DNA from 3 places in the Desulfovibrio sp. TomC genome. Region 1 is predicted to be linked to each of the others. Evidence: predicted binding sites of a transcription regulator. Region 1 holds the regulator's gene; each other region holds the start of a gene.
What was found. The regulator sigma-54, encoded in region 1, starts transcription at its own class of promoters, with help from an activator protein. The targets are predictions, from matches to a motif close to CTGGCACGGNNNNTGCTT.

Region 1 (6,900 bases):
AAAATTAGGATCGAAAGCGTACCTTGCGCAGCGGAACATACGGGGCCGCCCCGGCCGCGTCAACCGGAGCCGTGCCAAAGGTGTGGTTTCCGGCCGCAAACCGCCGGGGTCGCCGGGGCGGCCCCCAGTACAACAAGGACGGCATCAGCAATGAAGACCAAGTTTATTTTCGTGACGGGAGGGGTGCTGTCCTCTCTGGGCAAAGGACTCGCCGCCGCTTCCATCGGTGCGCTGCTCCAGGCCCGGGGACTCAAGGTCACCATCCAGAAACTCGATCCCTACATCAACGTCGATCCCGGCACCATGAATCCGTTCCAGCACGGCGAGGTGTACGTGACCGACGACGGGGCCGAAACCGACCTCGACCTTGGCCATTACGAACGCTATCTCGGCGTTCCCATGAGCCAGAACAACAATTTTACCTCCGGACGCATCTATTTCAGCGTCATCCAGAAAGAGCGCCGGGGCGATTATCTGGGCGGCACGGTCCAGGTGATCCCCCACATTACCGACGAGATCAAGCGCTCCATCCTGGGCGTGGCCCGGGATGAGGACGTGGCCATTATCGAGATTGGCGGCACAGTCGGCGATATTGAGGGCCAGCCGTTTCTGGAGGCCATCCGCCAGTTGCGCATGGAGCTTGGCAAGGAAAACGCCCTTTATATCCACCTGACCCTGGTTCCCTATCTGCGCATGGCCGGCGAGGTCAAAACCAAGCCCACCCAGCACAGCGTCAAAGAACTGCGCTCCATCGGCATCCAGCCCGACATCATCATCTGCCGCAGCGAAGTGGACCTGGCCAAGGACATCAAACAGAAGATCGCGCTTTTTTGCGATGTGGACGCCGATGCCGTGTTCACGGCCGTGGACGTCAAAAACATTTATGAGCTGCCCCTTCGTCTGTATGGCGAGGGCGTAGACCAGAAAATCGCCATTTTGCTGCGCCTGCCGGCCAAAAACGCCGAACTGGAGCCGTGGCACGACCTCATGGACCGTCTGGAGCATCCCTCCGGCACGGTGTCGATTGCCATTGTCGGCAAGTATGTCGATCTCAAGGAAGCTTACAAGAGCCTGCACGAATCCCTGGTCCACGGCGGCATCCACGCCGGGGTGTCGGTCCGCTTTGTCTATGTCAATTCCGAAGAACTGACCCGGGAAAACGTGGCCGCCACCCTGGCTGGCATCGACGGCATCCTGGTCCCGGGCGGCTTCGGGTCGCGCGGGGTTGAGGGCAAGATCGCGGCCATCGAATATGCCCGCACCAAGGGCGTGCCGTTCTTCGGCATTTGCCTGGGGATGCAGTGCGCGGTCATCGAATATGCCAGAAACGTGCTCGGGCTGGCCGGGGCCAACTCCGAGGAGTTCGACCTGACCACGCCGCACCCGGTCATCTACCTCATGCGCGAGTGGTATGACTTCCGCACCCAGACCATCGAACATCGCGATCCCTCCAGCGACAAGGGCGGCACCATGCGCCTGGGTGCCTATCCCTGCGTCGTTGCCCCGGACACCCGGGCCGCCGCTGCCTACGGAACCGGCGAAATTTCCGAACGCCATCGCCATCGTTTCGAATTCAACAAGGCCTACGCCGCCGCCTTCGAGGAGGGTGGACTGGTCCTGAGCGGACTGTCGCCTGACGGCGAACTGGTGGAAATGGTCGAGTTGCCGGAACATCCCTGGTTTTTGGGCTGCCAGTTCCATCCGGAATTCAAGAGCAGCCCCATGCGCCCGCATCCGCTGTTCCGGGAATTTGTGACTGCGGCCAAACGCTGCAAGAAAGCCTAGCCTGCTCACGCGAGGCACGTCTGACGGCCGTCCGGGGGAAGCGACTTTCTCCCGGACGGCTTCGTTGTAACTGGGGCCCGTCTGGCCTGCCGGGCTCGTTGGCTATGCGCGGTGTCCTGGGGCCAGGGAAGAGACCAGGGCGGCCAAGGCCCAAGGCGTGCTCCTTGTCCCGTTGCCATGAGAGCAGGAAAAACACCTCTATCTGCTGGTCATTTCGGTGTTTTTTGGCTATGATCGCCCCGTTGGGCGGGACATGCCGGCTGCGTCTGGGCATTGGGGTCTTGTCTGTCAGGAGCGGCGTTTGGGTCGGGGAGGAAGTGTGCTCCGGCCGTTGGAGGTTTTGTATGCCTGAGGATGCGAATCTGGCCGCCAGCCGGGCCAGGGAAGTGGCGTTGCTGGTTCTTGATGTCGACGGCGTCATGACCGACGGCGGCATCTATGTCGATGCTCGTGGCGAGGTGACCAAACGGTTTCATGTCCATGACAGCCTGGGCCTCATGGCGGCCCAGGCTGTCGGACTGGCTGTTGCGGTCATAAGCGGCCTGGACAGTCCGGCCGTGGCCGCGCGCATGGCCGATCTGGGCATTGCCGAGTACCACCCGGGCCATCACCGCAAGATGGGCGTGCTGCGGGGTATTCTGGAACGCCAGGGTGTTTCGCCAGAACAGACCGCCTATCTGGGCGATGATTGGGTGGACGCCGGCCCCATGGGGCTGGTCGGGTTGCCCATGACCGTGGCCGATGCCCAACCGGAGATCCTGGAGCTGGCCCTGTGGGTCTCGCGCCGGGGTGGGGGGCACGGGGCGGTCCGCGAGGCTGTGCGGTTTATCCTGGCAGCCAAGGGGCAACTCGGGGCTGCCTATGAGTGGTTCCTCGACTAGGGCCGCTTGTGCCGATTGCCACGAGGTCGCAATTGTGGCATGGTTTTTGTTGGGCGGGCTGGCTGTGGGCCGCCGTCCAAACCGAGTAGAACCCTTGGACGCAAACGACTCACGCGCACGGCGGTAAGCATGGCCCTGGAACTGCGGCAGCAGCTCAAGCTTTCCCAACAGCTGGTGATGACCCCCCAGCTGCAACAAGCCATCAAACTCCTTCAACTTTCCCGGTTGGAGCTGCTTGAGAGCGTGCAGCAGGAGCTGTTGGAAAATCCAATGCTGGAGGAGACCGTCGAGGACGACCGGCCAACTGAACGGGTCATGGCCGAAGACAACCTCGGGCCGACCGGCAATTCCACGGACGCAGCCATGGAGAAGGAGCTGCTCAAAAACGCCGAGTGGGATGACTACCTTGGTGATTTTGCCAGCACCGGCCGCCAGTCTCAGTCCCGCGATTCCGAAATTCCCGAAGAGGGCATGGCCTATGACGCCCGGCTGGCCTCCAAGCCGTCCCTGGACGGGCATCTGGGCTGGCAGATGCATCTGTCCAATTTTACCCCCAAGGAAGTGGAAGTCGGGGAAGCCATCATCGGCAGCCTGGACTCCTCGGGCTATCTGCAGGCCACGGTGGAAGAGCTGGCCGGGATGGCCGGGGCCGAACCGGCCATGGTGGAAGCGGTGCTCCATCGCCTCCAGCGCCTTGATCCCGTGGGCGTGGCCGCCCGCACGCCCAGCGAGTGTCTGCTGATCCAGATCGAGGTCTGCGGCTACGAAGATACCATCCTCATTGAACTGGTGCGCGAGCATCTTGAGGACCTGGAAAAGAAGCGCTACAAGCCGCTTTGCAAAAAATTTCATCTGACCATGGAAAAACTCAAGGAATACCTGGAGATGATCCAGACCCTTGATCCCATGCCCGGGGCCAGCTACGGTTCCGGGGACCCGATCTACGTCAGTCCTGACGCCTTCGTGTATAAATACGGGGATGATTTCGTTATCGTGCTCAACGAGGAAGGGATGCCCCGCCTGGGGCTCAACACGACCTATCTCGACGGCACGAACCCGAATAAAGACAAGGATAAGGACTACCTGCAAGACAAGATGCGCTCGGCTATGTGGCTCATGAAAAGCCTGTATCAGCGCCAGCGAACACTGTATAAGGTGCTTGAGAGCCTGGTCAAATTTCAGCGCGGCTTTTTCGAGGACGGCGTGACCAAGCTTCGGCCGCTCATTCTCAAGGACGTGGCCGACGACATCAGCATGCACGAGTCCACGGTCAGCCGCATCACCTCCAACAAGTACGTGGCCACGCCCCATGGCATTTTTGAGCTCAAGTTCTTCTTTAACAGTTCGCTGGAGCTCGACGACGGCACCACGGTTGGTTCGGAGTCGGTCAAGGCCATGATCAAGCGCATTATTTCCGGCGAGAACGCCAAAAAGCCCATCAGCGACGAGGCTATCGCCGATATGCTCAAAGACGAGCTGCAAATCAACATCGCCCGGCGAACCGTGGCCAAATACCGAACGGCCATGGGCATCGAGTCATCGTCGAAACGCAAGGCGGTTTTCTGATGCTTCGGACCGGGTTTTCCCGGCCCCACACCACGCCATCCCGGAGGATAACATGAACATCACCTTTAATTTCAAAAATTTTGAACCATCCGATCACTTGCGGGACTATGCCCGCAAGCGTTTTGAAAAACTTGCCAAATACACCACGGCCGTGGACTCTTCGGAGTTGCAGGTCAATCTGGCTGTGGAAAAGACCCGCCAGATGGCCGACGTGATCTTCCAGGCCGACAACATGCACATCTCGGCCCACGAAGTGTCCGAGGACATGTACTCCACCATTGACCTGATTCTCGACAAAATTGAGGCCCAGGCCAAGAAATTCCGGGAAAAGCAGAAGGACCGCCGTCGCCAGACCATCGAGCAGGTCCGCATGGACGTCATCAGCATCAGTGAGGACAGCGAGGGCGGCCGCATCCCCACCATCATCGAGACGGACAAGTACGAGCCCAAGCCCATGGCCGTTGAAGAGGCCGCCATGCAGCTTGAGGCGCTCAAGTACGAGTTCCTGGTGTTTATCAATTCCGAAAGCGAACGGCCCAATGTCATCTACCGACTGCGCAACGGCGACTTCGGCCTCATCGATCCTGGAACGGGCGTCTAAATGCGGTTAGAGGACTATCTCCAGCCCGATTTCGTGATCGGGGAGCTTGCGTCGGAGTCCAAGTCCGAGGTGCTGGCGGAATTGGTGGCCCCGATCAAGGCGCACTGGCCCGAGTTTGACGCCAAACGCGCCCATCAGGTGCTGCTTGACCGCGAAAATCTGGGCACCACGGGCATCGGCGACGGGGTGGCCATCCCCCACGGCAAGATGGAGAGCCTCGAACGCATCGTCATCGTCGTTGGAAGAAGCCTTGCCGGCGTCAGCTTCGATGCGCTGGACTTCAAGCCCTGCCGCATCTTTTTCCTGGTGCTGGCGCCTGAACATGTTGCGGGTCTGCATTTGCGCATCCTGGCCCACATCTCCCGGCTGCTTTCCGACGAGACCTTCCGGCGCGCCTTTCTGGACGCCGAAAACGACGCCGCCTTGTGGCAGGTGCTCACCGCCGCCTAGGTCCGCCAGAAATCATCTCCCCGCGCGGTTGTTGTCACACAGCCGCGCGGGGAATCTGTTAAAGCCTCGGGCCGGGGAGAGGACGCCATGGAAAATGCAGCCAGGGACCTCATCATCGTCATTTTGACTGGCTTGTCCGGTTCCGGCAAGTCAACGGCCCTGCGGGTCTTTGAGGACCTGGGTTTTTTTTGCGTGGACGGCCTGCCCGTCAGCCTCGTGCCCAAGCTCATGAACCTGTTCGACGAGAAGGGCGGCCAGCGCTACAAGGGGCTGGCCCTTGGCATGGACGTGCGCCAGGCAGATCTCGATACGGACTGGGGCGCGACCCTGGCCCAGATCAAGGTCAAGGACGTCGCCCCCCAAATTATCTTTTTTGAAGCTGATACCGGCGAAATCATCCGCCGCTACGCCACCACCCGGCGGCCCCATCCCCTGGAAAGCGCCGAACGGGGACTTGAACAGGCGGTATTTGAGGAACGCGAGCGGATGCGCCCGCTTCGTGACGCCGCCGACATGGTGCTCGACACCACCCATTTCACCATCCACGATCTGCGTCGCAAATTGCAGGAAAAATGGGCCTCTATCCGGCCCACCGCCGGCACGCTCAAGGTCCATGTCATGAGCTTCGGCTTCAAATATGGCCCCCCCTCCGAAGCGGATATGGTCTTTGATCTGCGCTTTTTGCCCAACCCGTATTTCGACAAGGCATTGCGGGAGCATACCGGCAAGGAGGCTGCCGTTCGCGATTATGTGCTGGCCGAAGACCCGGGCCGGGAGTTTTTGCGCCGCCTCACCGAATTCCTGCACTACCTGCTGCCGCTTTACGGCAAGGAGGGGCGCTACCGTCTGACCCTGGCCTTTGGCTGCACCGGCGGCCGGCATCGTTCTGTGGCCGTGGCCGAGTCCGTCTTTGACACGTTGTCCAAGGCTGGCTACAATATTTCTTTGGAACATCGACACATCGAGCGCGGGTAGCGGGGCGGTCCAGGACGTTTTTCGTCACGTTCCCGGTGTCCGTCAGCCGGGCCGGGGCGGATTCTCACCTGAAACGGCGTGTTTTGTCGCGGGGTACTGACCAGGAAGGCTGGTCGTGGTCTGGAGAACGGCCAAGGGGGCGCAGGCAGCGCCGTGGCCGTTGCCGGATGACCGGGTCCTCTAGTTGGGGCGTTATGCTCAGGGATGTTTGCTTATGAATGCCCAGTCCCGAACGGACGCGCCGGTGGGCGTGGTGGTCGTCACCCACACCGACTATGGTTCGCGGCTCATTGCCGCTGCGGAATTTATTCTGGGTCCCCAGGAGTTCTGCCAAGCCGTCAGCGTTGATCTGACCAAAGCCGTGGACGAGACGCTGACAGCGCTGAAGGCCGCCATCAAGGAAACCGAGCAGGGCGGCGGGGTGCTCATCCTCACCGACATGTTCGGCGGGACCCCCACCAATATGAGCCTGTCGCTCCTGGGGACGGGCCGGTTGGAAGTGCTCACCGGCGTCAACCTGCCCATGCTGATCAAAATCCTCGGCTCGCGGACCAAGCCCCTGGAAGCGCTGGCGGTTGAGGCCAAACAGGCCGGTTGCCAGGGCATTGTCGTGGCCGGCGAAGTGCTTCGCAAAAAGGTGGC
Region 2 (6,900 bases), on a different contig from region 1:
CGCTCTGATCGCCGCCGTCATCATCACCGCCGTCACCGCCGTCGGCACCAGCCTGTCCAAGCTGTTCGATGGAATCTCCACCTCCCTGACGGCCGCTGCCTCCTAAGTGCACTTGGCTTCGCGAAGCAAAAAGGCCGTCCCCGGCTACCGGGGACGGCCTTTTCCTTTGGAACGCGCCGCTTCTCCCGAGTTTCTCCCCCGTCCCCAAGAGCCGGCCATAGCCGGCAGCACCCACCCCACCCGCCCACGGCCGGGCAGCCGCAGCCGAGCCGCCCACAGCCGGGCTGGCAGGTCCGAGAAGGACCATACCAGGCCAACCGCTGCGCCTGGCCTGTCCTTTGGGCTCCATTTCTCGGGGAGCGGCTCAGGCCCGTTCCATCAATCCTGGAGCGAAAAGCCCGTCAGAATTATTATCCCTTGTATTTAAAGCATGTTAAGATGACCATCCAGATTGGCACAGCCTGTGCTTTCTCTTGGTTCAGAGACGCACGCAGGGAACCAAAGCAACTTTACATACCAGGAGAACCGCCATGTGACCGCCATCACCAATTTCATCCGCGACGAAGAAGGGGCCACGGCAGTTGAATACGGGCTTATGGCCGCTCTGATCGCCGCCGTCATCATCACCGCCGTCACCGCCGTCGGCACCAGCCTGTCCAAGCTGTTCGATGGAATCTCCACGTCCCTGACGGCCGCTGCCTCCTAAGCGCACTCGGCTTCGCGAAGCGAAAAGTCCGTCCCCGGCTACCGGGGACGGACTTTTCCTTTGGAACGCAGCCGTTTCACCCGAGTCCCCCTTCCCTTCCCAACAGCCGGCCATGGACGGCAGCCCCCAACCGTGTCCCCTCCCCGGCGGACAGCCCGGCCAAGCTGTCCGAGCCGCTGTCCCGGCGGCCTCGTCCGAGGAGGACCATACCAGGCCAACCGCTGCGCCTGGCCTGTCCTTTGGGCTCCATTTCTCGGGGAGCGGCCCAGGCCCGTTCCATCAATCCTGGAGCGAGAAGCCCGTCAAAATTATTATTCCATGTATTTAAAGCATGTTAAGACAACCATCCAGGTTGGCACAGCCTGTGCTTTCTCTTGATTCAGAGACGCACAGGGAACCAAAGCAACTTTACATACCAGGAGAACCGCCATGCTGACCGCCATCACCAATTTCATCCGCGACGAAGAAGGGGCCACGGCAGTTGAATACGGGCTTATGGCCGCTCTGATCGCCGCCGTCATCATCACCGCCGTCACCGCCGTCGGCACCAGCCTGTCCAAGCTGTTCGATGGAATCTCCACGTCCCTGACGGCCGCTGCCTCCTAAGCGCACTCGGCTTCGCGAAGCGAAAAGTCCGTCCCCGGCAGCGGGGACGGACTTTTGTTATGGAGCGTACGCCTCTTCGCGTCACCTCCCCCGGCCGGTCTAATTCCTGGAAATCGCCCCGGCATATTCCACTGTTTCTGGATTACCGCCTCAGGACGACCTGTATTCCGCCGGTTATCAAGGCGGTTACCAATTCCATTGCTTTGGCATGGCCTGTGCTATCGTCTCCCCAAAACCCTTCGGGGAGCACGTGCCCTTTCCGGTCGGGAGAAACGCCATGCCGCCAGCCATCACCAGGTTTATCCGGGACGAGACCGGGGCCACCGCAGTTGAATACGGACTCATGGTCGCTTTGATCTCCACGGCCATCCTCGTCGTCGTCACCGCCATCGGCGTCTCCATGGCCACGATCTACCAGCGCATCGCCGATACGATCAGCCCCTAACACCGGGACGTTGGCCCTTTCGCAGAGACAAACAACCGGCAACACGTCGGCATTCCGCGGCTTCCCCAAACAACGCACCCATTCCCCAAGAACTGCACCGGGCGAACGGCCGCTCCAGACAAAACGCCGTCCCCCTCAACGGGAGACGGCCTTTTCGTTTGCCGGGAAAGGCCCCTTTTGGCATTCTGGGTTCAAAGGAGCCTGACTTTGAACGCCAACACCCACCTCCGCATCAATCCCGACCTGTGCGGCCGCCCCATATCCCTGGCCCCGGGGCAGGCCGTGGCGCGGCTGACCGCCACGACGGCCATGGCCGCCGACGACCGGGGCCTGGTCCACGGCGGCTTTGTCTTCGGCCTGGCCGACTATGCCGCCATGCTGGCGGTCAATGATCCCCTCGTGGTGCTCGGCGCGGCCGACATCCGGTTCACCGCCCCGGCGATTGTCGGCGATGAGCTTGAGGCCGAGGCCACGGTGCGGGAGACCGCCGGCAAAAAGCGTCTGGTGGATGTCGTGGTGCGCCGGGAAGCCGAAACCGTGCTGACCGGCAGTTTCACCTGTTTTGTCCCGGCTGCCCACGTCCTTAGCCGCTGAGAACCCTCCAAGGAGCCCGCATGAGCTTTACCGTTCACACCCCTTCCCCCGCGACCGAAGAGCCGCAGTTCGACTGCATGTTCTGCGACAAGCCGGCCCTTGTCTCCTCCGAGGCGGCCCGGACCGAAACCAGCCGGACGGTGGAGGTCTTTTGCCGTCACTGCGGCGCCAGAAAGACCGTGGCCACGCAAAAAAACAGCGACAACACCCAATGGGAACTGGCGGACTGATCCCGGCTCCCGCCCAAGGCGACCGGCCCCGGCCCAACACCCGGCAGCTGAGGGCATACCTCCCGGACGGTTCCCGGTCTGGAAAGAAGGGGGCAAAAAAAAGCGGGGCGTCGCCCCGTCCTTGCGGCCCCGGACCCTGCGGGAATCCTGGCAGGGAGACGCGCCCGGCGTTCCAGGCCAAGGCCCCCTGTGCCGCCGCCTTCCATTCCCACGGACTGCAGGGACCGGTCTCCCAAAGGCCCGCCTCCAGCCCTCAATAACGAAGTCCGGATGCCCCGCCCGCACTCGGCGCATCCGGACCCGTGTGGGATTGGGGACGCTGTTACTGGCCGTCCAACAGCAGGGCAGGGCCGGCGATCGACGAGGCCATGGCCGGCAACGTCATGTTCACGTTGCCGAGAACGCCGCCCCCGGACGTGGCAATGCCGACAGCCTGGGCACAGGTCGACACCCCGGTCGTACCGTTCCAATACTGGTCCAGAAACCGCTGGCTGGTGGCGGCAGCCTTCGTGCCGACATAGACGCTGCCGGCCGGCAGTCCATACATCGAATAGGTGCCGTCATACAGGGACAAGCCTGTGGCGAGGTATGCACCGTCTGCGCAGGCGCTTGCAGCCTTGGCCCAAACAGAAATACAACCCAGCCCGACGTTGCCGGTCTTGGTGAGCCTGCCGCGAATGATCTCGCCATGGGGCATCGTCAGGTTGACGCCGCTGGCGGGCGTTGCGGCCGCTACGGGCACGGCCTGGGCAGCGGAGCAGGAGCCGGAGCCTGTTCCCCCGTTATACCAGGTTATGGCCTGGTCGCTGCGACGTAGAGCCGGACTCGTTGTCACGTAGGCCGTGCCGACCGGCACGCCGCGCAGGGTGTACGTTCCATCCAGATAGCTGATGGCGGATGCGCCAAACGAAAGAGCCGTTGTGGGACAGGCCTGATCGGTTGCCGTGACAATGACGCCGTACAGAGGCTTGTTGTCGGAACCAAGCACGGTGCCGGCAATGGTTCCGCCCACGGGCAACGGCACATCAATCCCGGAAACCGTCTGCCCGGCAACAACAGGGATGACCAGGGAGTCCTGGCTCGTGGCCGCCGCCCCGGTCGCGCTCTTCCACATGGGGACATAGGTCCCGCCGCTCCCGTACACATGGGCCTTGCCCGTCGGTATCCCGACAAGGGTGTAGACGCCGTTTGCGTCGGTGGTGGCTGTCGCGGCCTGGGCCATGGAGCAATCCGTTTCCACTGCGGCCATGACCCCCATCCCAGACAGGCCGTTCAGGTTGCTGTCTGTGATCTTCCCGGTAATGGTCCCGCCCTGGGCCAGCTGCATATTGATGCCCGAAACAGTGGTCGACGGCGAGACCGTCAGGGGCCGGGCATTGGCCGGGCCGAACACGCCACCTGAACCATTCCACCAGGCAGGCACCGCATTGATGCCGGACGAGGCGCTGTTGGCTTCGATAAACACCTGCCCGGGGACACCAGAGAGGGTATAGACGCCACTGGGATTGGTGGTCGTTGAGGTGAAGCTGCTAATGGAATTCACGGGGGCCTCGGCATAGGCCCGGATGCTCATACCAGACAAGGGTGAGCCGTTGTGGTCGACTATGGCGCCGGTCACGGTGCCGCCAGCTTCAAGGACAAAGTCCACGCCGCCAACCGGAGTCGCCGTGGTCACGGAAACGCCTGTGGCCCGGTAGCGGTTCAGGTCGCCCACGCCGCCATCCCACCATTTGCGCACGAAGTTCTGGGAATTGGCCGTGCCGTTGGCATAGAGCAGGGCATAGCCCAAGGGCACGCCGCTGATCGTATAGGTGCCATTGGAGGCTGTAGTGGCCTGATTGATATAGTAGCCCTGAGCGTCGTAGGCCTGGACGGCAATACCACTCAAGGGGTTGGCAGAAACACCATTGACAGTACCGGAAATAGATCCGCCGAGCTGCATGGAGAAATTTGTTCCAGACACTGTTGAGCCGGAACTTACAGCCACAGGCACGGCACTGGAGCAATTAAAATTCCCGGTTGCATCATCTCCCCACAGGGGGATGTATATCCGAGTATTGTAATAATATGCTCTAATAAAATAGCTTTCATTCCCTGGAACAACCAACGAATACTCACCAGATTGATTCGTGTATGCGCTAGCGACGTTATTTGTCTGACCACACGGCGATCCAGTGAATGCATAAACGCTCATATTTGCCAAAGCACTGCCATTAGGCGCCTTGACCGTCCCGGTAATTTTACCGCCAAGGCTAAGCGAGAACTCAATGCTGGACGTCTGGTTGACAGACACTCCAATACCAAGAGCGCCACTACAGTTCGTAGTGCCACTTCCCGCGTTCCACCAGGGCAGGATATAGGACAAGCTGGAATCGTTCGTCCACGGTTTGGCATACACGGTCCCCGGAGGCACGCCATACGCCGTCAGCTCGTTGCTGCCTTGCGTGGCCGGATAACTCGGCAGATTCTGGGTATTGCAGGCAGCTCCGGGATAGAGCAGCAGTCCCAAATTATTAACTGCTGCTCCGGCTGTGTCCTTGAACGTAGCCTTGACTGTCCCGCCGGCCAACAGTTGCATATTGATGTTTGTGGCCGGAGTGCTGCTGACCACTGTCACGGCGACGGAGTCATTGTAGTTGGTGCTTCCGGATACACCGTCCCAATACATCCACTGATAGTTCTTCTCGGCAGTGGCCCCGGACGACTGAATGTAGACAGTTCCTTCCGGAACGCCCGTCATCGTAAAGCTGCCATCCGAGTTTGTCAGCACTGAAGCGATGGGATTACCCCCACCCATTTGTTTCGATGCGTAGGCAGTGACAGAATAACCCGCGATTGGGTTATTTCCAACGTCCATCAAGTGACCTGAAATAGTCCCTGTCCCTGCCATGGCCAGGGTGAAACATAAAAATACCATAACAAAAAACAAGAGAAATGTTCTCAGATACTGCATTAGTTTCCCTCTCTTCAAGTAAATGGCCGCGACTTTGATGTGCGCATCAAAAAAAACATCACTAGTTTGATGAGACAATAAACAGACAAACTTCACAACAAAGTGAACTATTTGCCGCAGACAACGGTCGACGTCAACCAGGAAGAACCGTCTGACAATGTCGCCATCCTCAGACAAGGATTCACCAAAAGGGTACGGCAAAATAGAATTGGCAGCATTACGCCGATCATCAAACCGCTTTCTGCTATAGCACAATACAAATTGGAATACAGACCGCAAATCGAATGCTCCACTGTCTACCAGCATGGAATATTGACCCCCTTGAGGGCGAAATCAGCGTCGAAAATTGACCCCCTTGGCAGCCCCCTTAGATGTCTCGGATCACCAGAGATACAAGGGGTACCGCGAGGAGATGCTGATAGTGGAGACGATCAAAAAGGTCCGGCTGGCGGCGCGACGCGATGGAAAATCCATTAAGCAGATTGCACGAGAACTGAGGTTATCCAAGGATACCGTTCGGAAGATCCTCCGAGAGGATGTCCTTAAGCTACACTACGAACGCCGTATCCAGCCAAGGCCCATGCTTGGCGCGTTTATTCCGTCCTTGGAGAAACGGCTTGTTGAGGATAAGGTCTTCCACAAAGACAGCAGCATTCTGCAAAACGACTTTACGAGGAGATCAAGCAAGAAGGCTACGCTGGTTCCTATGACAATGTGCAACGCTACGTCAGGGCATGGCGACGTGAACAGCAACTTTTGACGAACCAAGCTTTCGTTCCCTTGGTTTTCTCGCCTGGAGAAGCGTTTCAATTCGATTGGAGCCATGAGGACATCCTGCTCGGCGGATTGCCGGCGCGGGTGAAGGTGGCGCATGTCCGGCTCTGCTACAGCCGGCTGTGTTTTGTCGTCGCCTACCCTCGAGAAACCCAGGAGATGGTTTTCGACGCCCACATGCGGGCTTTCGAGTTCTTCGGCGGCGTCACGCGGCGCGGCATCTACGACAACATGAAGACTGCCGTGAAGAAGATCCTCATCGGCAAGGATCGGGACTTCAACGAGCGCTTTGAACAGTTCTGTTCCCACTACCTGTTCGAGCCGGTGGCCTGCACGCCAGCCGCCGGCAGGGAGAAAGGCCAGGTGGAACGGCAGGTCGGCCTGGTCCGGGAACAGTTCTTCACGCCCCGACTGGCCGCAAAGGATTTTGTGGAACTCAATGAAATCCTGCGCGGAAAGTGTCTCGAACAGGCCCGAACCCGTCGCCATTCGACCCAGCAGGACAAGCTGATCATGGAGGCGTTTGCCGAGGAACGACGGCATCTCCTGGCGGTCCCCCGTCCCTTCGACGGGTATGCCGCTGATGAAGCTC
Region 3 (6,900 bases), on a different contig from region 1:
GAAGGCTGGCCCTGGCCCAAGGACGAGACGGCCGGGTATGCCGACATCAAGGGGATGGTCGAAGCGCTTCTCGCCCACTTCAAATTGCCGGCGGCGGTGTTTAGCCGCGACGACGCCCTGCCCTGGCTGGCCCCGCAGGTGACGGTGACGGTTGCCGGCAAGCCGCTTGGCCTCATTGGCCAGGTGACGCCGGAAGTGGCCGACGCTTATCATGCCCGCCATCCGCTGTGGCTGGCCGAGCTTGACCTCGATTTGCTGCGCGTTCTGGCCGGAGGCGTGGCCCGGGGCTTTACGACCCTGCCCGGGTTCCCGCCGGTGCGCCGCGACGTCACCCTGGCCGTGCCGGCCGGCGTGACGGTCGGGGCCATTTTGGACGCGGTGGCGGCGGCCAAAACGCCCATTTTCGAGGATGTCCTGCTTCTTGACGCCTACAAGCCGGAAGGAGAGGACGGGCAGCGGCTGACTTTCCGCCTGACCTACCGGCACGGTGAAAAAACCCTCAAGGACAAGGAAGTGGACAAGGTCCATGAGGGGCTGGTGGCCGCTGTGCTGGCCGCGTTGCCGGTGACCCGGCCGTAGCCCCTGGCCTGCGTCCTTTTAAACGGCCAGCCGCCTGCCCCGCTTCGAAGCGGGGCAGGCGGCTGGCCGTCAAGCTTCCTCCGGGCGGCCTTTGCCTGACCGGTGGAATTTCTTCTTCCCGCTTATCGTCGCCGCAACGCCGTCCCCTGAACTTTTTTGAGGGGCGGAGCCTTTGGCCGTCGGAGCGCTCATCTTTTTCTACCCACTCTTGTCCCGTATTTCTTACTGTTCCTGCTCCTTGGGCAGTTTGCCCAATCGCCCGGCGATGAGTTTGCGGCGGCCTTCGGGGGAAACCTGGGCCAGGGCGTCGACCAGGGTATTGCCGAACTCGGCGGCAAAGCCGTCCCAGGCGGTTATCCAGGCCCCAAGCGCCCGGCCGGTAGCGATTTTGTCGTAGGGGTCGGCCGCCACCTGGCGCGCGAGTTCGGCTCTGGTCGCGCCAACCTGTTGCCAGGTTGGGGAAAAGCGAGGCAAATCGCGGGTGATGACCGCCTTGAAGGCCTGGGCCTCTGCCGACGGCAGCACGGCCTCGGCCCGGGCCTGAAGGCGTGAGAGCATGCCGGTCCCATCCAGGCGTTCGGCCCGGCCGTAGAGCAGCCGGCCGCCGATGACCGCAACCAGGAACAGGTTCAGGAGCAGCGAGCAGGGCAGGACAATGCGCCGCCAGTCGCGTTTGGGGTTGGCTGTGGCATCCATACGGCCTCGCTATTCGGTGAAGAGGGCAAGAGGCACGGGCTGCATGAGGGCGAGCAGGGCATCGCCGTCGGGTTGGGACACGGTCAGCGCGCCAACGAGGAGCCCGGCCATGACGGCAACGCTTCCGACCGTGGCCAGCCCTGCCAAGCGCGGCGGAACAGGAAGCCAGTCGGTCAGCCGGGCCGGCCGCCTCAGCCGTTTCGGTTGGGTTGCAGCAATGTGGGCGGCGATGTTTCGCCGCAGCCGCGCCAGGGCCGCGTCTGCAGCCCCGGCAGACAACAGCGTTTCAGCCTCGCGCCGGCCGGCGTCAAGCAGGACCGCATCGAGCCGGGCGGCCTGGTCGAGCAGCCTGCCTGCCTCGGGCGAGGCGGCGGCGAGCCTGCGCCCGTCGTCCCGGAATGCTTCGGGCCAGCGGCCGATATCGCCGCCGTAGCTGGCGGCCAGGGCGGCAAAGCGCGACAAGGACATCATGGCGGGCCTCCTTTGGCGGCCGGATCGACCAGCCGTTTGCGCAAAAATTCGCGGCCCCGGGCGAGCAGCCGTTCCACGGCCTTGGCCGTAACCCCGAGGGCCTTGGCTGCTTCGGCCCCGGACAGGCCTTCTTCGTAGACCAGGGCCAAGGCCGCCCGCTGCCTGTCCGGCAGTTCGGTCAGGGCGGCGGCCATGGCCCGGGCCTGCTGGCCGGCGGCGATGCGCTCTTCCGCGCCAGCGGCCGGATCGACCGGATCAAAGCCTTCGGGCAGGGGCTCGGGCCGGGCGCGGCGCACAGTGTCGCGGCTTAAGTTGGCCACGATGCGGTAAAGCCAGGTGGTCAGCCGGGCACGCTGCGGGTCAAAGCGGCCAATGGCCCCCCAGGCGCGCAGGAAAGCCTCCTGGGCCACGTCCTCGGCGGTTGCCGGATCGCGGGTCAGGCGCGCCGCCACCCGCAGGGCAAAGGCTCCATGTCGCAGGACAATGGCGTCAAAGGCCTGGCGGTCGCCGGCTCCGGACCAGGCCGCCAGGAGGTCGTCGCCGGCTGCGGCGTAGTCCCGGGCTGGCGGCGCGGCGTCGGAGCTGCGCCCGGTCAGGCGACGGGGAAGCGGCAGCCATCCGCCAAAGGGCCAGCATTTCTCCACGGTTTCCGTCCGGTGGGTCACGGTTGCGGGGCAGGCCGGGACGTGCCGGCGTGGCCCCTTTCCGGTCGTGTCGCGCCGCGCCGTGCAGGCAGCCGGCGCGGTTAGGCGTTGTCCTACTGACCGGCTCCCTGAGCCTGCTTCGCCGACCGGGCTGCCGTCAAGGCCTGCTTGCAACCGGCCGAGACCTTGTCGGCGTTCTGTTTGAGGCAGGCGACGATGCGGCCGCCGCCGGGCTGCACGCCAGAGCAAAACGTCTTGTAATCGCCCTTGCAGGCCTCTTTGAGGGACTGGCCGGACGCCCCGGCCGGCTGCTGGGCCGGGGCCGGGACGGCAACGGCCAACAGGCAGACGGCAGCCAGGGCGACGGCCAGGGGTTTGGACAGGCGCGGCAGGGCCAAGGGGGTGAAAACGAACGGCATGGTCGGGTCCTCGCTTGGGGTGTTGTCGTTGGCCGCTTGTGGGCGGCGTTTGCCTGATGATACGGGCGGGAGCGGCCAACCCCCCGCTTTTTTTATTGCTGTGGTCTGGAAATGACAGCCGGATGGGGCGGCTGGTTGCCGGTTGGCGCAGGACGCGGCTTGGCGGCAGGGATGCCGCTTTGCTGACGCGGGGAGAGGCTGTTGCCCGCACCGGGAAGACGGCCCGGAGGGATCCCTGACCGGGGGGAAACGCGCTTGGCCCCGTATCATGGCCAAAGGGACGGTCACGGCTTGCCGACCGTCCGGCGCGCCTAGGGCGGACTGCTGTCCGGCCGGGGCGCGACAACCCCAACAAGCAAGTGAGGAACCATGATGCGGCGACAACTGATTCTGGCGGCGGCCCTGTGCGGGCTGCTGCTCTTGGGCGGGACGGCCTGGTCCGGCGCCACGGGCGGCGGCGCCCCGGCCGAAGAGGGGCCGGGCCTGGTGCGAATGCTTGACGCGCTCAACCTCAGCCCCGCCCAGAAGCGGGACGTGGCGGGCATCCTCAAGGCCAACCGGGAAGCCATGCGGGCCTTGCGGGGAACCGTCAAAGCGGCCGCGCAGGCCCTGGGCGCGACCATGGCCAAGACCCCTGGCGACGAGGCGGCGGTCCGGGCCGGGGCCAGGACGGTTGCGGAGGCGGCTATCGAGCTGGCCGTGATGCGCGGGCGGGTCAAGGCGGCCGTTGACGCTGTGCTGACCCCGGAGCAGCGGGCCAAGCGCGACACCCTGCGCGAGGCGCTGCGGGAGAAGATTGAGGCCCGGCGGCTGGAGCGCCAAGAGCAACTCGATGCCTGGATTGTGGGGAATCTGTCGTAACGGGCGGGCATGGTTGAGCCGGCCGATGCTCCTGTGCGCGAAGCCGTCCCAGGAAACCGCCAAAGCCCCGACGCCTGTGCGCCGGGGCTTTTTTTGGGGGCTGCGGGGTGGGCTTATGCCTGTAAAAAGGCCAGGAGATCGGCGTTGACCATATCCTTTTGGGTGGTGCAGATGCCGTGCGCGCCGCCCGGGTATTCCTTGAGGGTCGCGTTTTTGACCAGCTTCACGGCCGCCCGGGCCGAGGCGTCGATGGGCACAATCTGGTCGTCGTCGCCGTGCAGGAAGAGGGTGGGCACGTCAATCTTCTTTAAGTCCTCGGTCAGGTCGGTTTCCGAAAAGGCCTTGATGCAGAAGTAGGCGGCCGGGAACCCGGCCATCATGCCCTGCCGCCAGAAGGCCTGGCGCACCCCCTCGGATATCGCGGCTCCGGGGCGGTTGTAGCCGTAAAAGGGCAGGGTCAGATCCTTGAAGAACTGGGAGCGGTCCTTTTGCACCCCGGCCCGGATGCCGTCGAAAACCTCGATGGGCAGGCCGCCCGGATTGGCCGGGGTCTTGAGCATCAGCGGCGGGATCGCGCCGATGAGCACGACCTTGGCCACCCGGCCTGTGCCGTGGCGGCCGATGTAGCGCACCACTTCGCCGCCGCCGGTGGAATGGCCGACGTGCACGGCGTCTTTGAGCTCAAGGGCCGTGGTCAGTTCGGCCAGATCGTCGGCATAGGCGTCAAGATCGTTGCCCTGCCAAGGCTGGCTGGACCGGCCATGCCCCCGGCGGTCGTGGGCGATGACCCGGAAGCCGTGGGAGGCCAGGAAGAACATCTGGTCCTCGAAGGCATCGGCGCAAAGCGGCCAGCCATGGCTGAAAACCACGGGTTGGCCGGAGCCCCAGTCATTATAGTATAAGGTCGAACCGTCTTTGGTGGTAATGGTCGCCATGGTCGCATCTCCTTGAGGTTTGTGGCTGGTCCCTTGCGGGATCGACCGGCGTTTGGGTGGATCAGACCACCCGGCGTGTAGGTCCTGTCCGGGCGGGCCGGGGCCGGGAACGAGGCCCGACCGTCCAGAAGATAGGCGTTCCTGGTTACGACGGGAAGAGAATCTTGGAAGATTTCTCTCCCGGACGGCACTTGACCCGGCGTCCGGCTTGGCGCAAAAAGGGTGGATATGCTGCAAAAGACCTATAAGATCGGCGAGATCGCCAGTCTGACGGGACTCAAACCCTTTGTGCTGCGCTATTGGGAAACCGAATTCCCCCAACTGGTCCCGGTGCGCACCCAAAAAGGCCAGCGAGCCTACACGAAAGAGCACCTCGCCCTGGTCAACACCATAAAGACGCTCCTCTATGAGGAAAAGCTGACCATCGACGGGGCGCGGCGGCGGCTGGCCGACTCTGGACGCGACGCCGGAGTCTTGCGGCAGGTTTACGAGGAACTGACGGCGATCCGTCGCATGCTCGACGTCTAGGCGGCGCTGCTTCGACAAAAAAGTCGTTTGGCATTTTGCCAGTGTTCCGGTCCGGTTCGGCGGCTGCGCCCCTGGCCGGGCGGCCTGGAAGCCTGTCCCGGGGCCGTATTGACTCTGGACGGGGGGGTAGTTTTACATTATTGCTAGTTCGCGCGCGCACGGGTGGAGAGAAACCGGGCGCGTGGCGAGAGGCGGAATTTTTCAAGGCCGGCCAGGGCGAAGGACGAGGGAATCGTCCCGGTCGGCAACGGGTCGCCGCGACGCAACAATGCCGTATTCGACCCCGGGCGCGCCGGAAAATGGGCGCGGCCACGGGCGGGCAAGCCTGGCGCGGGGCCTTGGCGTGTAACCTGTTCAACACAAATGCAAGAGGACCCTATGAGCGGAATCAAGGCTCGTTTGGACGCGATCTCGGCGATCATCAATTACAAGCCGGCTCATGCCCCCCTGAATTTCAGCGAGACCAAGCCGACCGAAATGTTTGGCTGCAATGTCTTCAACGACAAGGTCATGCGCGAGCGGTTGCCCAAGCATGTTTACAAGTCGCTTAAAAAGACCATCGAGCTTGGCGAAAAGCTTGATGCCTCCATTGCCGACACCGTGGCCAACACCATGAAGGATTGGGCCATCGAACGTGGGGCCACCCACTTCACCCACGTGTTCTACCCGCTCACCGGCATGACTGCCGAGAAGCACGACTCCTTCCTGGTTCCCGACGGCAAGGGCGGCGCTGTGGCCGAGTTCTCGGGCAAGATGCTCATCCAGGGCGAACCCGATGCCTCGAGCTTCCCGTCCGGCGGCCTGCGTTCCACCTTCGAAGCCCGCGGCTACACCGCCTGGGACGTGACCAGCCCGGCCTATATCCTGGAAAATCCCAACGGCATTTTCCTGTGCATCCCGACGGCCTTCGTGTCCTGGACCGGCGAGGCCCTGGACAAAAAAACCCCGCTTCTGCGTTCCACCCAGGCGCTCAACAAGCAGGCCAAACGGGTGCTGAGCCTTTTTGGCGTCGAGACCAAGCTGCCGGTCGGCTCCTTTGCCGGTCCCGAGCAGGAGTACTTCCTGATCGACCGCAATTTTGTCTTTGCCCGCCCGGACCTGCTCATTGCCGGACGCACCTTGTTTGGGGCCAAGTCGGCCAAGGGCCAGGAATTTGAAGACCAGTACTTCGGCGTCATTCCCCGCCGCGTCCTGTCCTTCATGATGGAAGTCGAGCGCGAACTGTACAAGCTCGGCGTGCCGGTCAAGACCCGCCACAACGAAGTGGCCCCCAGCCAGTTCGAAATCGCCCCGATCTTCGAGACCGGCAACCTGGCCACCGACCACAACCAGATGGTCATGACCGTGCTTCGCACCGTGGCCAAACGCTATGGCATGATCTGCCTGCTGCACGAAAAGCCCTTCGCCGGCATCAATGGCTCGGGCAAGCACCTCAACTACTCCATCGGCAACGCCGAACTGGGCAGCCTCTACGATCCGGGCGAAACCCCGCACGACAACGCCCAGTTCCTGGTGTTCTGCGCCGCCGCCATCCGCGCCGTGCATAAGTTCGGCCCGCTGTTGCGCGCCACGGTGGCCACGCCGTCCAACGACCATCGCCTGGGCGCCAACGAGGCCCCGCCGGCCATCATGTCCATCTACCTCGGCGAGCAGCTCACCGATGTCTTCGAGCAGATCAAGAAGGGCAAGGTCGAAGGCTCCAAGCAGAAAGGCATCATGAGCATCGGCGTCGACACCCTGCCGCCGCTGCCCATGGATCCGGGCGAC

Region 2: a site for sigma-54 is predicted at 1,516-1,533, ahead of NY78_RS23665 (Flp family type IVb pilin). Genes of this name have one in related genera too.
Region 3: a site for sigma-54 is predicted at 3,085-3,102, ahead of NY78_RS17670 (Spy/CpxP family protein refolding chaperone). Genes of this name have one in related genera too.

Annotation. Positions count from the first base shown of each region.
Region 1 covers NZ_JSEH01000001.1:292,059-298,958, reverse strand. Annotated here, with positions in the region: gene NY78_RS01425 (CTP synthase) at 151-1,785, shown strand; gene NY78_RS01420 (KdsC family phosphatase) at 2,130-2,666, shown strand; gene rpoN (RNA polymerase factor sigma-54) at 2,796-4,232, shown strand; gene hpf (ribosome hibernation-promoting factor, HPF/YfiA family) at 4,285-4,833, shown strand; gene NY78_RS01405 (PTS sugar transporter subunit IIA) at 4,834-5,283, shown strand; gene rapZ (RNase adapter RapZ) at 5,371-6,258, shown strand; gene NY78_RS01395 (PTS sugar transporter subunit IIA) at 6,473-6,900, shown strand, end outside.
Region 2 covers NZ_JSEH01000008.1:89,973-96,872, forward strand. Annotated here, with positions in the region: gene NY78_RS09425 (Flp family type IVb pilin) at 1-106, shown strand, start outside; gene NY78_RS24650 (Flp family type IVb pilin) at 533-706, shown strand; gene NY78_RS09435 (Flp family type IVb pilin) at 1,136-1,312, shown strand; gene NY78_RS23665 (Flp family type IVb pilin) at 1,590-1,757, shown strand; gene NY78_RS09440 (PaaI family thioesterase) at 1,965-2,351, shown strand; gene NY78_RS09445 (hypothetical protein) at 2,372-2,581, shown strand; gene NY78_RS23670 (carboxypeptidase-like regulatory domain-containing protein) at 2,904-5,840, opposite strand; partial or broken gene istA (IS21 family transposase) at 6,213-6,900, shown strand, end outside.
Region 3 covers NZ_JSEH01000022.1:23,214-30,113, reverse strand. Annotated here, with positions in the region: gene pheT (phenylalanine--tRNA ligase subunit beta) at 1-579, shown strand, start outside; gene NY78_RS17690 (periplasmic heavy metal sensor) at 802-1,275, opposite strand; gene NY78_RS17685 (hypothetical protein) at 1,285-1,746, opposite strand; gene NY78_RS17680 (sigma-70 family RNA polymerase sigma factor) at 1,743-2,390, opposite strand; gene NY78_RS17675 (cysteine rich repeat-containing protein) at 2,504-2,809, opposite strand; gene NY78_RS17670 (Spy/CpxP family protein refolding chaperone) at 3,179-3,670, shown strand; gene NY78_RS17665 (alpha/beta fold hydrolase) at 3,784-4,605, opposite strand; gene NY78_RS17660 (MerR family transcriptional regulator) at 4,834-5,133, shown strand; gene NY78_RS17655 (glutamine synthetase III family protein) at 5,512-6,900, shown strand, end outside.